Regions from separate parts of the Zoogloea sp. GDB6 genome, predicted to be linked through region 1. Evidence: predicted binding sites of a transcription regulator. Region 1 holds the regulator's gene; the other holds the start of a gene.

Region 1 (3,693 bases):
GCGGCGGATCGCCAGCTGCAGGATCTGCAGCTTGGTCTCGCCGGACGGCAGCTGCGCGTCGATGATGCGGCGCTGGGGCTTGAACAAGCTCGGCAGGTGCGCGTAGTTGTAGATCGACAGGCGATCCGGCGACAGCGCCAGAATCTGCTCGAGGGTGCGGTTGAAGCTGATCACGTTCTGCTTGGGCAGGCCGTAGATCAGGTCCACGCTGACCGACTTGAAGCCATGGGCCCGCGCCGCGTCGATCACCAGCTTGGTTTCTTCCTCGCTCTGGACGCGGTTGACCGCCTTCTGCACGTCCGGATTGAAATCCTGAATGCCGACGCTCATGCGGTTGAAGCCGAGCTCGGCCAGCAACGCAACGGTGGCTTCGTCCACCTTGCGCGGGTCCACCTCGATGGAATACTCACCGTCCGGCACCAGCGTGAAGTGCTTGCGGACCATGCCCATCAGGCGGCGCAGTTCGTCGTGGGACAGGAAGGTCGGCGTGCCGCCGCCCAGGTGCAATTGCAGCACTTCCCGCGGCCCGTCGAGCTTGGCCGCCTGCATGTCCACTTCCTTTTCGAGATAATCCAGATACTTGGCGGAGCGACCGTGATCCTTGGTGATGATCTTGTTGCACGCGCAGTAGTAGCAGATCGTATTGCAGAAGGGGATGTGGAAGTATAATGAGAGCGGTTTGCCGATTCCGCCGACAGTGCGCCTCCCGAGCCAGTGCTCCAGGGCATCGGAGTTGAACGCCTCGACGAAGCGGTCAGCGGTCGGGTACGACGTATACCTCGGGCCATTCACATCAAACTTGCGAATGAGCTCGGGATCGAATATCAGGTCTTTTTGTGTCGTGTTCATGGTGCACTTCTGTTGGTTGCGCTGAACAATCGCAGAATCGATCCAAAACAGTATTGACGTGGATCAAAGGGCTCCAAACGTTGGTAAAACCATCCAGTTCAGGTGATTGCGCGTGCAGATGAAATCGGTGATTCCGGTGACGGTCGTGGACATCAAGGTCGCGTGTTCCCAGTGCAACCTGCGGGAATTGTGTCTTCCCTTCGGCCTCGACCCCAATGAGATCGACCAGCTCGACGAGCTCGTCGGCAGCCGCCGCAAGATCAAGCGGCAGCAGCACCTCTACCGCTCCGGCGACAACTTCGAGGCGATCTACGCAATCCGCGCCGGCTCGTTCAAGACCGACGTGATCCTTGAGGACGGCCGCGACCAGGTGACCGGCTTCCAGATGACCGGCGAAGTCTTGGGCCTAGACGGCATCAGCACCGAGCACCATTCCTGCAACGCCATCGCATTGGAAGACAGCGAAGTCTGCGTAATCCCCTTCAACCGGCTCGAAGAGCTGTCACGGGAAGTAGAGAGCCTGCAGCACCAGTTCCACAAGATCATGAGCCGCGAGATCGTCCGCGACCACGGCGTGATGATGCTGCTCGGCTCGATGCGCGCAGAAGAGCGGCTGGCGGCCTTTCTGCTGAACATGTCCCAGCGCTTCACTGCACGGGGCTTCTCGCCGTCGGAATTCCACCTGCGCATGACCCGCGACGAGATCGGCTCCTACCTGGGCCTCAAGCTCGAGACGGTATCCCGCGCCTTCTCCCGCTTCCAGGAAGAAGGCCTGGTCGCCGTCCAGCAGAAGCACATCCGCATTCTCGACACGCCGGGCCTGAAGCGCCTGCTCAACCACCACGCCGCCTGAGCACCGCCGGCACCCGGCCTCACAGCCAGGCCAGCCAGCCGAGCGGATCCTTGCTGACCGCCACCGACACGATCCACGACAGCGTCGCCAGCGCGCCCACGTAGGCCGCGGCGCGTTGCGCACGCGGTCGCGCCGCCTTCAGCGCAACACTCCCCAGCCCGATATAGACGAGCAAGCCCAGCACCTTGGCCGTCAACCAGGCATGCACAAAGGGGTATTGGGCAGACATCCAGGCCAGGCCGAGCGCACTACCCAGCAGGCAGGAATCGACGACATGGGGCAGCACCCGGGTCAGACGCGCCCGCAATAGCGGCGAGCCGCTGAACGACCACCAGCCCCGCAATGCGAAGCCGCAACCGCTGAGCACCACGCAGGTGATGTGGAAATGCTTGAGAGCCAGATACATGCCGCGCCTCCATCGTTCCGCGGCAAAGCTCCGGGCTGCCGGCGGGCCCCGCAAGAACGGGGCCGCGACACTTTAGCTGCGCAGCACGCCCACTTCCAGTGCAGCGAACCAGTTAATGAATCGCTGCACGTCCGCCCCCTGGTAAATGGCCCCATGCTGCGGCACCAGCATGTCGATCTCCAGGCGGGAGACGCGCTCGCACCAGTCGCGCTTGGCCCGGTCCGAGCCCATCCAGCGCTTGTGAAAACCTTCCGCATGGCGGATGTGGCGGGAGAAGTCCTGCACATACAGCTCGTTATGATCCGCCGGCAACAGAGCTGCACCGACATCGCCCGAGAACAGGATCTTGGCCTTTGGATCGTACAGATGGAAATTGCCCGACGAGTGCAGGTAATGGGCCGGAATCGCCTGCAGCTCAAGACCATCGAGACGGATCGTCATGCCCGAATCGGGGATCGGCACGAAGGTCGAATCCTGCCCGCCGAAATGGGGCAGAAAACTCTGCCACAACCAACTCGTATAGCACTTCAGGTCGGGCTTGAACTCCAGCCACAAGGCCAGCGAGGAAATGATGTCCGGATCCTGATGGGACGCGAAGATACCCGCCAGGCGTGTCGGATCGCACTCCGCCGACAACGCGGAGAATACCGACGGAAAGATCTCGATCCCACCCGGATCGCACAGCAGGGCCTCCTCCCCGTGAACGACCACATATTCATTAGTATCGATGATGTAACCAGGCTTGGTGGTATCCCGCGCGATCGCCAGCCAGCGATGTTCCTCGTCTTGGTAGATGCAATGGGCCTGTTTCATGGGTTTCCTAATCCTTTACGAGGCGTTCCTTGCCGAGAACTTCGAGGGATCGCTTGATCTGCGCGATCACCTCGGCAAAATCCGTCGAGACCTGCATCAATGCCGCACTGAAGCTGCCGCCATAGGCCGCCTCGATCTTCGCCGAACGAGCCAGCACACCGCCCAGTTCGACCAATTGCTGGGTTTCCTCGACCGCCGCGCGCAAACGCAGATCGAGGGAACGCAGGCGCACCTGCTGTTCAGCAAGCCGCGTGGCGCCACGCCTGCGAGCCTCCCGCGCACCCGGCACGCCCTCACCGCTGAGCCTCAAGGCCTCCGCCAGAATCGCTGCAATGCGCTGCTGCTGCACGACACCGGTGACACTCCCGACCGAGCCGGAAGTCATTTCCCTCAGGGATGCCATGTGGCGGGTCAAATCCTGGGCGAAGCGCCGCAACTCGTTGGACAGCACACCGAATCCGAGCGCCGCATTACCCGCCCGCTTGGCGAGAAAGATCGCATTGAGGGCCATCAGATTGATGCGAAAGGCCGTCGCCACGATGGCCTTGATCTCCTCATTGACCCGGACGATACGGGCAAGCTCGCCGGTCCGCGGAGCAATCCCGTGAAAATTCGGTTCTGGCGCATTCATGTGGACTCTCTGGAGCAGGCAAACAGTGGTGGCTGATTAACGGCGAAGATGCAATCGGCTTGAGCCATTCGATGCGGAAAAGACGGCACCACCCCAACGTCACGCCGCCGGTGCCGTAAACGAGAAAACCCGCTGACGAAT
Region 2 (3,693 bases), 180 kb from region 1:
GGCCAGTTCGCGGGTGCCTTCCCGTGCACCGAAGACCGGCGGTTCGCCGTCGATGGCCGGCACCGGTTGGGCGCGGATGACGTTCTGCTGGAAGCGGTCGAGATGCTCACGCACTGCAATGACCCACTGGTTGCTGAAGGCGGTGGCATGCCCGGCGCTGGACTCGCTCCAGTCATCGCTGAAGCGGTGGATGGGTTGCGCTTCTGGTGCTTGCTGGCGCAGGCGGGCCAGCAGGTCACCAATGTGGGTGAGGCGCCGGAACGTGTAATAAGGAAGCCCGACCGGCTGTCCGTTGTGGTGGCCGAGATCCGGGTCGATGAGTTCATCGATGGCGCCTGGTGCGGGCGTCTGGGCAAACAGCGTATGGGCCTGGGTCTCTTGCAGGTCCTCGATCTCCAGTTGGAGGAAATCGGTGGACTTGTCGCCGGTGGAGGCGACGAAGTAATGGGTACGACCCACGCGGCGGGTCGCGATCAGATCCTTGCCCGCGTATTCGTCGCGCAGGGCCTCGAAATCCCCGTCGCAGGCCGCGAGCGTCATCTCCGCCCAGCTTTCCAGGTCGTCGGAGATGCGCGATCCGTTTGCCGCAAGGACGCCGCCGAGGCGATACCAGCCACCGCGGCAGAGAGTCCGGCGGAAATGGAGTTCCGGAATGTGGCGGGCCAGCTCCTTGGCCAGGATTCCGGGGCCGGCTGAAACCGGGACAAGGGTGCAGACTTCGACGACGGACGCTTCGAGTGCCTTGGTGCGCTCGGTCCAGCTTGGATTCGCGTTCATGGGCGTGCTCCTTCTATTTCTGGCTGTGGCTTGAGGGAATCTGAACAAGGCTCGCATTTGAAATCCCGGTCTGCAGGCCGCAAGCCGGGATGGGCGCGTGGAAGGAGCGCGCGCGAGGTGACAAATCCTGTGGGGCAGGGGCGTGCCGAGGCATTTGATCGCCCGATGGTCGGTGATACCGGGAAGAGGGGCTGGAGCACTGGCCCCAGCGCCCTGTCAGGGCATGCGGTGGCGAACGTCTTCAATCGTCGTCGTCATCGTCCAACTGACGACGTGGTACGGTCTGGGGATCACAGATGATCCCGCGGTAGATCTCCACGCGGTCGCCCGCCTTCAGCGGGGCTTCCAGCTTGACCAGTTTCCCGAATACACCGACTTTCTGGCTGGAGAGGTCGATGTGGGGGAACTGTCTGAGTATCCCGGAGGCTTCGATGGCTTCGCGGGCGGATGCTCCGTCCGGTACTTCTATGGTCAGCCAGACCTGCTGGGATGGTTCGGAATAAGCAACACCGACTTGCATGGTTCGGAACTCCTGATGTGCTCGGGCCCTGGCGGGTGGTGTTCCTGCGGGATTCGGATTTCCGCAAGCAGGGCTGTCCAGGGCTCGGCTATTTACTTGAAGCGCGCCGTGTCAATCGGATCCCATCGAGGTTTGAAAGGACTGTCGCAACGTCGCTTGACTGTTCAGCGAACGCAAATGCACATCCTGTGCCACCCAGGGTCGCAGTCTTTTTCCATATGAATCAATGGTTTTTTTGTCGCTATTGGAAGGTGTGGTGTTGTGAGACCTTACAATTGTCGTAAATCCGACAGGAATATTTGCGAGAAAAGACCCTATTCTCTAGTAGGTCTTAAAGGCTTTCCTTATCCCTTCATAAGGCCGATCCGCAAGTAAGGCCTTATTCCTGGAAATCTCCGGTTCGCCACGCCGCCCAGGTCTTCTTGCGGCGCAATAAAGTTGATCTGTGTCAAAATGCCGCTCTTATCGCGGCGTATCCTTCCGCGAAGCCTGCCGCCGGTCCGTCCGTCGAGCAGTCAGGGGGGTTTTGTTTTCTTTTGATGAGGTGACTCACATGCAATCGCAGACTTACAACTATAAAGTCGTGCGGCAGTTCGCCATCATGACGGTGGTATGGGGCATCGTGGGCATGCTGGTCGGCGTTATCGTCGCAGCACAGCTCGTGTGGCCCGAATTGAACGTTGCCGAATGGCTGCACTTTGGACGGCTCCGCCCGCTCCACACCAACGCGGTGATCTTTGCGTTTGGTGGATGTGCTCTCTTTGCAACGTCGTACTACTGTGTGCAGCGTACTTGCCACACCCGCTTGTTTGCCCCGGGCCTTGCAGCCTTTACGTTCTGGGGCTGGCAATTGGTCATCCTGCTGGCTGCGATTTCGCTGCCGCTGGGGTTCACCTCCGGCAAGGAATACGCCGAACTGGAGTGGCCGATCGACATCCTGATCACGGTCGTGTGGGTTTCCTACGCCGTCGTGTTCTTTGGCACCATCGCCACCCGAAAGACCACGCATATTTACGTGGCGAACTGGTTCTATGGCGCCTTCATCCTGACCGTTGCCTTGCTGCATCTGGTCAACAGCGCTGAAGTCCCGGTCACCCTGACCAAGTCCTACTCTGCCTACGCCGGTGTTCAGGATGCGATGATCCAGTGGTGGTATGGTCACAATGCGGTGGGCTTCTTCCTCACCGCCGGCTTCCTGGGCATGATGTACTACTTCGTGCCGAAGCAGGCCGGTCGTCCGGTGTATTCCTACCGCCTGTCGGTGGTGCACTTCTGGGCGCTGATCTTCACCTACATGTGGGCGGGTCCGCACCACCTGCATTTCACCGCGCTGCCCGACTGGACTCAGTCCGTCGGCATGGTCTTCTCCCTGATTCTGCTGGCTCCGTCTTGGGGTGGCATGATCAACGGCATCATGACCCTCTCCGGCGCCTGGCATAAGCTGCGTACCGACCCGATCCTGAAGTTCCTGATCACTTCGCTGTCCTTCTACGGTATGTCTACCTTTGAAGGCCCGATGATGTCGATCAAGACGGTCAACGCGCTGTCCCACTACACCGACTGGACCGTCGGTCACGTGCACTCCGGCGCACTGGGTTGGGTTGCGATGGTTTCCATCGGCGCCATGTACTACCTGATTCCGCGCATGTACGGCAAGACCGAGATGTACTCGACCAAGCTGATCACTGCCCACTTCTGGATCGCGACCATCGGCATCGTGCTTTACATCGCCTCCATGTGGATTTCCGGTGTCATGCAGGGCCTGATGTGGCGTGCCACCAACCCGGACGGCACCCTGACTTATTCCTTCGTTGAAGCTGTGAAGGCTAGCTACCCGTTCTGGGCTATCCGCGTTCTCGGCGGTGTCTTGTTCCTGACCGGCATGCTGATCATGTTCTACAACATGGTGAAGACCATCGCCGGTCAGAAGGCCTATGAAGCTCCGGTGCTGGCACCTGCCGGCGCTCACGCCTGATCGGGAGGAAAGAATAATCATGGCTCAATCGAATCACGACTTTATCGAACGTAAGGTTGGCTGGCTGATCGTCTTCACACTGATGACCGTCAGTATCGGCGGCCTGGTGGAAATCGTGCCGCTGTTCCATATGAAGTCCACCACCACGCCGGTGGAAGGCCTCAAGCCCTACGATCCCGTTCGCCTCGTCGGCCGCGACATCTACATCCGCGAAGGCTGCTACAACTGCCACTCGCAGATGATCCGTCCGTTCCGTGCCGAAACCGAGCGTTATGGCCATTACTCCGTCGCTGGCGAGTACGTATATGACCACCCCTTCCAGTGGGGCTCCAAGCGTACCGGTCCCGATCTGCACCGCGTTGGTGGCCGTTATTCCGACCAATGGCATCGCATCCACCTGCTGAACCCGCGTGACGTCGTT

What was found. The regulator FNR, encoded in region 1, switches genes on or off when oxygen is low (the NO sensors DNR and NnrR bind a similar motif). The targets are predictions, from matches to a motif close to TTGANCTAGNTCAA.
Region 2: a site for FNR is predicted at 1,736-1,749, ahead of ccoN (cytochrome-c oxidase, cbb3-type subunit I). Genes of this name have one in related genera too.

Annotation. Positions count from the first base shown of each region.
Region 1 is NZ_CM161497.1:1,239,832-1,243,524, reverse strand. It holds gene hemN (oxygen-independent coproporphyrinogen III oxidase) at 1-849, opposite strand, end outside; gene fnr (fumarate/nitrate reduction transcriptional regulator Fnr) at 968-1,702, shown strand; gene AC1PQG_RS05690 (SirB2 family protein) at 1,722-2,108, opposite strand; gene AC1PQG_RS05685 (oxygen-binding di-iron domain-containing protein) at 2,181-2,921, opposite strand; gene AC1PQG_RS05680 (chemotaxis protein) at 2,929-3,552, opposite strand.
Region 2 is NZ_CM161497.1:1,418,637-1,422,329, forward strand. It holds gene AC1PQG_RS06510 (hypothetical protein) at 1-777, opposite strand, end outside; gene AC1PQG_RS06515 (RnfH family protein) at 1,019-1,297, opposite strand; gene ccoN (cytochrome-c oxidase, cbb3-type subunit I) at 1,851-3,272, shown strand; gene ccoO (cytochrome-c oxidase, cbb3-type subunit II) at 3,292-3,693, shown strand, end outside.